Regions from separate parts of the Mesorhizobium sp. M0410 genome, predicted to be linked through region 2. Evidence: riboswitches for the same ligand, from Rfam matches in the RefSeq annotation. Region 2 holds a riboswitch; the other holds the start of a gene.
What was found. A riboswitch is a leader RNA that binds a small molecule or an ion and turns the genes downstream of it on or off. The one in region 2 is predicted to bind thiamine pyrophosphate.
Positions count from the first base shown of each region.

Region 1: it holds a riboswitch for thiamine pyrophosphate, as region 2 does, so the genes downstream of both, thiB (thiamine ABC transporter substrate binding subunit) here and thiC (phosphomethylpyrimidine synthase ThiC) in region 2, are expected to answer to the same signal.

Region 1 covers NZ_JAMYRN010000005.1:99,667-104,046, forward strand. The annotation lists gene NKI63_RS08545 (ABC-F family ATP-binding cassette domain-containing protein) at 1-1,442, opposite strand, end outside; gene NKI63_RS08550 (thiamine diphosphokinase) at 1,444-2,088, opposite strand; TPP riboswitch at 2,229-2,343, shown strand; gene thiB (thiamine ABC transporter substrate binding subunit) at 2,387-3,400, shown strand; gene thiP (thiamine/thiamine pyrophosphate ABC transporter permease) at 3,641-4,380, shown strand, end outside.
Region 2 covers NZ_JAMYRN010000018.1:53,666-58,045, forward strand. The annotation lists gene thiO (glycine oxidase ThiO) at 1-293, opposite strand, end outside; gene thiC (phosphomethylpyrimidine synthase ThiC) at 290-2,122, opposite strand; TPP riboswitch at 2,227-2,343, opposite strand; gene NKI63_RS23480 (porin) at 2,891-4,048, opposite strand.

The DNA of each region.
Region 1 (4,380 bases), on a different contig from region 2:
ATCCAGCGGCCATCACCATCCGGCGCGATGATGCTGGTCACGGTGCGGTCGAGGAAATCGCGATCGTGGCTGACCAGGATCACCGTGCCGGCAAAGCCGGCGACCAGTTCCTGCAGCAACTCCAGCGTCTCCATATCGAGGTCGTTGGTCGGCTCGTCGAGCACAAGCAGGTTTGCCGGCCGCGCCAAAACGCGGGCGAGAATCAGCCGTGCCCGCTCGCCGCCCGAAAGCTCGCGCACCGGCGTGCGCGCCTGTTCCGGCTTGAACAGGAAGTCTTTCATGTAAGAGACGACGTGGCGCTGTTCGCCATTGATGACCAGGTTCTCGCCGCGACCGTCGGTGAGATACTGCGCCAGTGTCTCCTGTGGATCGACGGCCTCGCGCTTCTGGTCGAGCGTGGCGATCTCCAGATTGGTGCCGAGCCGCACCGTGCCTGCGTCCGGCTTCAATTCGCCGGTCAGCATCTTCAACAGCGTCGTCTTGCCAGCGCCGTTCGGCCCGACCAAGCCAACGCGATCGCCGCGCTGGATGCGGGTCGAAAATCCCTTGACCACGATCAGATCGCCAAAGCTCTTCTCGATGTTCCTGGCCTCTATCACCAGCTTGCCGGATTCGGCGGCGTCGCTGGCTGTCATCGTCGCCGCACCCTCGGCGCCGCGATGACCGCGAAAGCGCTGGCGCATGGTCTGCAACTCACCGAGCCGGCGCATGTTGCGCTTGCGCCGCGCTGTCACGCCATAGCGCAGCCAGTGCTCCTCGCGGACGATCTGGCGACCGAGCTTGTGCTGCTCGCGCTCTTCCTCCTCCAGCACCGTGTCGCGCCATTGCTCGAAATAGCCAAAGCCCTTGTCGAGACGGCGGGTCTGCCCGCGGTCGAGCCAGATTGTGGCGCGTGACACGCGCTCGAGAAAACGGCGGTCATGCGAGATGACGACCAGTGCCGAGGAGGTGCGGGCAAGCTCCTCCTCCAGCCATTCGATGACCGACAGGTCAAGATGGTTTGTCGGCTCATCGAGGAGGAGAATGTCGGGCTCCGGCGCCATGACGCGGGCGAGTGCCGCACGCCTCGCCTCGCCGCCGGAGAGGTCGTTCGGCCGTTCTTCGCCGGTCAGGCCGAGATGCTCCATCAGATAGGTGGCGCGATAGGGATCGTCGGCGGGCCCGAGCCCCGCCTCGACATAGGCGCGGACGGTCGCAAAACCTTCCATGTCGGGCATTTGCGGCAAGTAGCGCACGGTTGCCGAAGGCTGGCGGAAGACTTCGCCGTCCTGCGGCTCGATCAGCCCGGCGGCGATCTTGAGGAGCGTCGACTTGCCCGAACCGTTTCGGCCGACCAAGGCGATCTTGTCGCCAGCTGAGGCCGTCAGGGCGGCACCGTCGAGCAGCGGCGTGCCGCCAAAGGTCAGCTTTATCCCATCGAGATTGAGAAGCGGCGGTGCCATGTCAGCTTTCAGGTAAGGGAAAAGGATGCGCGAGCAGCAGCGCGCGGCCGCTGGCCAGCGCGATTTCCAACCGGCCCCTGACCTCGTTGGAAATGGTCAGCGACGAGCCGAACGCAACCTCGACATGGTCGAGCGGCCATTTGGCACCGGTGACGCTCAGGCCGGCGAGATCGGAGAAGCCGAGCACCGAAAACAGCGTGCCGTCGGCATAGTCGAAGCCAGTCTTTCCGGGCAGCAAGGGAATGCCTTCCTGTGCGCCGCTGGTCAAAAGCACGTCCGTCCCGCCTTCCGCCAGCCGGACGCTCAGCGCCAGATGCAGGAAGATGTGGTCGGTGCGTTTGCCGCCGAAAGCGCCTGCGAGCACAAGGCTGGTCGCACCGCGTTCGAGTGCGGCGGCGATAGCGAGTTCACCGTCGGTCTTGTCCTTTTCGGCGGGAAACACCTGCCGTGGCACGGCGGCCAGATCCTCCGGCAACTCGGCAGGTACGGAATCGAAATCGCCGACCCAGAGTTCCGGCCTCAGGCCCAGCATACGGGCATGGCCGATGCCGGCATCGGCAGCGATGACGCGCGAGCCTTCGACCTGGCGGTCGAGCAGCGGCGTGCGGATGAGATCGCCGCCAAGCAGGATGGTGAATTTGCTCATATCTCGTGGCCCTTACCAGCCCTGCCCCAGAAACGGAAGAATGAAACGGAAGATGAAACGGCAGACGAAACGGAAGGCTGGGCTTTGGATGCCCGGCAAACTTCCGCTTGCGCGGCACTTCGGCCGGGCCTATGTGTCGAAACGCTCTAACGGGGTGCCGGACGCGATCTTCGCGGACCGGCTGAGAGGCAAGACTGCCAACCCGCTGAACCTGATCCGGTTTGTACCGGCGGAGGGATTAGACGCTTCGGACAGCCCGGCGCCTCAATTCCTTTCAATGCGAACGAAGGAGGCGCCGATGCGCAGTTTTTTCCACTCTCTTGTCCCGATTGTCCTGCTTGCGGCATCCGCGCTCGCCCTGCCAGGGCAGGCATCGGCACAGGATAGACTGACCGTCTATACCTATGAAAGCTTCACCGCCGATTGGGGTCCGGGACCGGCGGTGAAGAAGGCCTTCGAGGCCGAGTGCAGCTGCGTCGTCGAATTCGTCTCGGTCGCTGACGGCGTGGCGCTGCTCAACCGTGTGAAGCTGGAAGGGGCCGCCACCAAGGCCGATATCGTGCTTGGCCTCGATACCAATTTAACCGCCGACGCCAAGGCAACCGGCCTGTTTTCGCCGCATGGCGCCATATCGGATGTCAGCGTGCCGGGCGGCTGGCGCGACGATACTTTCGTGCCGTTCGACTATGGCTATTTCGCCGTCGTCTACGATACCGAAAAACTGAAGAACCCGCCGAAGAGCCTCAGGGAATTGGTCGAGGGCGATGCCGGAGAGAAGATCGTCATCCAGGACCCGCGCACCTCGACGCCGGGCCTTGGCCTGCTGTTGTGGGTCAAGTCGGTCTATGGCGACAAGGCGCCCGAAGCCTGGGCCAAGCTCAAGGCAAAGGTGCTGACGGTGACGCCAGGCTGGAGCGAGGCCTACGGCCTGTTCACCAAGGGCGAGGCGCCGATGGTGCTGTCGTATACCACGTCGCCGGCCTACCACATGGTCGCCGAAAACACCGAGCGCTACCAGGCGGCGTCCTTCGAGGAAGGCGAATACCTGCAGATCGAAGTTGCGGGGATCACCACCAAGGGCGCGAAGAACCCGCTGGCGGAAAAGTTCATCGCCTTCATGACCGGACCGAAATTCCAGGATGTCATTCCCGAAACCAACTGGATGTTCCCGGCCGGCAAGACCGACAAGCCGCTCAATCCGGCGTTCGACAAGCTTGTCAAACCGACCAAAACCTTGCTGTTCAGCCCGGAGGAAGTCGCGGCCCACCGCAAGGCCTGGGTCGATGAGTGGCTTGCGGCGATGAGCAAGTAGCTTTGGCCGATTGATCGAAGATGATCGCTCTACGGCGCCCCCCTCTGTCCTGCCGGACATCTCCCCCACAAGGGGGGAGATCGGACGACACGGCGGCTTTCGCCAGTCGCCGATGTTGCTGGAATGAGCGGAGCGCTGAAACTGCCAATCTCACCCCTTGTGGGGGAGATGTCCGGCAGGACAGAGGGGGGCGCGAAGGAACGCAATCCTCACTAAGAATCTCGAATCTGGTAGTCTAGCGTGCAACGCGCACCATCATCTGACTCCCGCGTCAACGCCGGCATCGTCGCGCTCGCCGCCATCGCGTTGCTGATCGGCGGTGCATTCACCGGGCTCGTCGTCGAAGCCACGCGCGACCCGTCCGGTGTTGTCTCCGCCTTCGATTCGTATCTCTTGCGTATCGTCCGTTTCACGCTCTGGCAGGCTCTGTTGTCGACCCTGCTCTCCGTCGCGCCAGCGCTGTTCGTCGCGCGTGCCCTGTCGCGGCATCCACAGTTTTTCGGGCGAGGCTTTATCCTGCAGCTTTTCGCCGTGCCACTGGCGCTGCCGGCCATTGTTGCCGCACTCGGTGTCTTGGCACTCTATGGCCGCGCCGGCTATTTTGCCGGCACGCTGGGCGCGCTAGGCGGCCAGAGCTGGCCCGGCATCTATGGCCTGTCGGGCATACTCGTCGCCCATGTCTTCTTCAACCTGCCGCTGGCGACGCGGCTGTTCCTGGAGGCGTTGCAGATCGTGCCGGCCGACCAATGGCGGCTGGCGAGCCAGCTTGGCATGGGTGCTGCGCCGGCCTTCCGGCTGATCGAATGGCCGCCGCTGCGTGCGGCCTTGCCGGGCGTTGCCGGGCTCGTTTTCATGCTGTGCATCACCTCCTTCACCATCGTGCTTACGCTCGGCGGCGGACCCAGCGCGACGACGCTGGAGGTTGCCATCTACCAGGCGCTGCGTTTCGACTTCGACCCGGCGCGGGCTGTGACGCTGAC
Region 2 (4,380 bases):
CGGTCGAGCTCGCCCGCATCGCGCGGCGCGGCCACGACCAGCGTTCCGGCCCGCGTCACCTGGCCGGGCGTTGCGGCATCCCACCAGTCGGCGGCACCGCGCCCGAGATCCAGCACCGGTTGCCCGGCGCTTTCACGCTCGCACCATGGCGCCAGCATGCCGCCGGCGAACCACGACGCATTGCCCCCAAGGGCAGGCCTTATCTCGGCAACGGTAACCGCCGCGCCGCGTGCGGCGAACTCGAAGGCGGCGGTGAGGCCGGCGACGCCGGCCCCTTTGACCAAGACCCTCATGATCGCTCACGTGGCTGAGGTATGAGCGGTGCGCCGGTCTCGTCCGCCGGCACGTAGAGATCGCGCTCGCGGTATTTCGCCGCCATCGCCGCCATGCCCTCCTTCTGCGCCTCGGCACGAATGTCGTGGGAAATGCGCATGGAACAGAATTTCGGTCCGCACATCGAGCAGAAATGCGCCAGCTTGTGCGCCTCCTTGGGCAAGGTCTGATCGTGGAAGGACCGCGCTGTTTCGGGGTCGAGCGACAGGTTGAACTGGTCCTCCCAGCGGAACTCGAATCTGGCCCGCGACAGCGCGTCGTCGCGGATCTTCGCCGCCGGGTGACCCTTCGCCAGGTCGGCGGCATGCGCCGCGATCTTGTAGGTGATCACGCCGGTCTTGACGTCGTTGCGATCGGGAAGCCCGAGATGTTCCTTCGGCGTGACGTAGCAGAGCATGGCGGTGCCGAACCAGCCGATCATGGCAGCACCGATGCCGGAGGTGATGTGATCGTAGCCCGGCGCGATGTCGGTGGTGAGCGGTCCAAGCGTATAGAACGGCGCTTCGCCGCAGACCGCGAGCTGCTTGTCCATGTTCTGCTTGATCTTGTGCATCGGCACGTGGCCAGGCCCCTCGATCATCACCTGGCAATCTTTCGCCCAGGCGATCTTGGTCAGCTCGCCGAGCGTTTCCAGCTCGGCGAATTGCGCGGCGTCGTTGGCATCGGCAATCGAGCCGGGACGAAGGCCGTCACCGAGCGAGAAGGACACATCATAGGCACGGCAGATGTCGCAGATTTCGGCGAAATGCTCGTAAAGGAAGCTTTCCCGGTGATGGTGCAGGCACCATTTGGCCATGATCGAGCCGCCGCGCGAGACGATGCCAGTGACCCGGTCGACGGTCAGCGGGATGTAGTGCAGCCGCACGCCGGCATGGATGGTGAAATAGTCGACACCCTGTTCGGCCTGCTCGACCAGCGTGTCGCGGTAGACCTCCCAGGTAAGATCCTCGGCGATGCCGCCGACCTTCTCAAGCGCCTGATAGAGCGGCACCGTGCCGATCGGCACCGGCGCATTGCGCACGATCCATTCGCGGATGTTGTGGATGTTGCGGCCGGTCGATAGGTCCATCACCGTATCGGCGCCCCAGCGGATCGCCCAGACCATTTTTTCGACCTCTTCGGCCATCGAGGAGGTGACAGCGGAGTTGCCGATATTGGCATTGATCTTGACCAGGAAATTGCGGCCGATGATCATCGGCTCGCTCTCTGGGTGGTTAATGTTGGCGGGAATGATTGCGCGTCCGCGCGCCACCTCATCACGCACGAAATCCGGCGTGACGAAATCGGGCAGTGTCGCGCCGAAAGCCTCGCCGTCCCGCTCAAGCTTGCCGTGCAGGATCTCGCGACCAAGGTTCTCGCGGATGGCGGCGAACTCCATTTCGGGTGTGATGATGCCGGCGCGCGCATAGGCAAGCTGCGTCACCGCCTTGCCTGCTTTGGCTCTGAGCGGTCGGTGGCGAATGGGAAATTCCGGCGTCAGGCGTTCGCCCGTCGCGAATCCGTTGTCCTCCGGCCGGACATGGCGGCCGTCATAGGCCTCGACATCGCCGCGCGCCGTAATCCATTCGTGGCGAAGCCGTGCAAGGCCATTTTCGATGCTGGTTTCGACAGACGGGTCTGTATAGGGGCCGGACGGATCGTAGACGGTGACGGGCGGTTCGCTGGCCGTCGGATGGACGGAGATTTCGCGCATCGGCACCCTGAGCTGCGGGTGGATGGCACCGGGCTTGTGGATTTTGCGTGAGGCGGGCAGCGGTCCCGTCGAGACGGCGGGGGTGAGGGCATTCATCTTGAGGCTCCTTTGCTCGTTGCATTGGAGACCCAGTTCTATGCCGGGAGGATGAAAAGACGCTTCTGTCGACCTGCCGAAACAGGACCTCGGGCGTAAACTCCCGCAAAGCGCTTGCACCGTCCCTACGCCAGTATGAACTGGATCAGGTTCAACGGGTCACTGCGCCGCGAATGCCAGCAGTATCTCAGCCCCTTGCCGGGACTCCCCTGGTGAATGCGTGAGGTTGGACGGGACGGCTCCGGTTTGTCAAGCGCGTTCTGGCCGCGGCGAGGATCGTCGGGCGATCGTCTCGGCCAGGCGCAAGATCGGATGGAGCGTCGCCTGAGAATCGTCTGTTCCTCGATCAGCCTCGCTTATGCTCTGGAGCTTGTTCTCTCGCGCCCGAATTTCCGCGGGGATGGCTGAACGGAGGCGATCCATTTGCGATTTTCAAGTGCGTCGGGCCGCACCCCACAATCGCTCAACAAGTTGAACACGTCCTGACCCGACTGGGCCTTCGAGTTTGGAAAACCTGGCCGGGTACTGCTGGATGGCAGGGTCCGTCAAGCGGGCGGAAGGGATGAGGAAATGAAAGAGCTGCAGATCAAAACACATAATCGAGCGATGAATATCGCCTGCGCGATCATCCGGACCAGATCTGATATGAAACATCGTCCGGCCCCGAGATCGAGGCTCCAATCTCGTATAGCTTCCATGCGACGTTCTCTTGGAGTGTTGCGGGATTGGTCCGCTCAACCGGATCTCGGAGCTCAACCCTTTCATCCGTTAGAATGAGCGTTCGAAACGCAGGATTCCGCCGACACTGCTCTTCTTGTTGGCGTTGGTCCAATTCACGTTGGAAGCGTCCAGCTTGCCGACGGCGAAGTTACCGTATCGGCCATAGTCGAGTTCCGCCGTAACTGTGAAATCTGGAAGAAACGCATAGGCGACGTTTGCAGCGACACCATGGTTCTTGAGCTGATCACCGGAGAGCTGAAGCTTGAACGAAGTTGTCTCGTTGAGCTCGTAAGCGGCGCCAGCCCAGAAAGCCCAGTTCCCGCCCCAAATCTTATAGAAGCCGCGACCATGAGCGTCGATCGCGTTCGTGGAGTCGTCGTTGAGCTTGCCCCTGGAACCGTAGCCGAACATTCCGAACAGCAACAGTTTGTTGGTGACATTGATGTCGACACGGACCTTGGCGGCCACCGATTCGTAGTTGCTATCGTAAGCGGCAACGCCGGTGATCGCGCCCCAGCCATGTGTGTATTTCAAGCCGCCGACTACGTGCGGAGCGTAGCTGTCGATTGTGCCGACCACGCCCGAGCCTTCTTCGAGCGAAACCACGGCCGAAAAGCCGTTCCCGACGTCGAAGTAGTACTGAACCACATTGGTATCGAAAGGGCCGTACGGAACCGGCGTCTGGTTGAGTACGTCACCGGCGCCGCCAATAAACATGTCGAAGGCCGACCAGTCCTTACCAACTCGGAGGCCACCAAGCTGAATCCAGGCGAAAGTCAAAGTGCTGTCTCCGTTGAAGGCATAGGGCCGAGAACTGTCCGAAACCGAAGCGCCGCGGTTGCCGAAGTTCATGCGGGTTTCGGTGTAGGTCTTCAACGTGCCGAGTTCGGTCTCCTGGCCGGTCCAAGTTTTCAATGTGAAGCGCGTGTTGTTTTGCCATGTGCCCTGATCCTCACCAGTCCTCACATCCGAGGTTCTTGCGTGATCAACCAATCCGACATGGCCCAAGCCGACGTCGTAACGGACATAGCCGCCGATGCGCACGCAGGTCTCAGTGCCTGAAATGTAGACGTAGCCCGAGCCGTAGACGTCGCAGATTTTAACGTACTCAGTCGGGTCAGGCTCGGCAACGGCGGTCACGGCGCGAGCGTCGGAAACGGCAATCAGTGCCGCAGTTGAGCCGAGGAGGAGGCTCCTAATGTTCATTGTTGATCTCCGTTCAAAGAGTAAAAGGAATGGACGTCAGTGATGAAGTCTTGCTAAGGAAACAGTCGATAACGATGCGCATTGAGTTGAATTTGAGCAGTTTTGATGCGCTAGTCACGCCAGATATTCATCAGAAATTGAGCATATGATTTGGGTGTTATTGTTACAAATATGCGATTGTTATTACAAATATAATAATCGCCGAAACGACTCCATCCAACATTTCTGTACAAATCATCCCCGTCATCTCCGCTAGTTGTGGGCGGGCCGTCACAAAGGCTTCTACTGCAAATGACGTGCCATCCTGACGACGCAGCTGCGGCTTGAAGCTC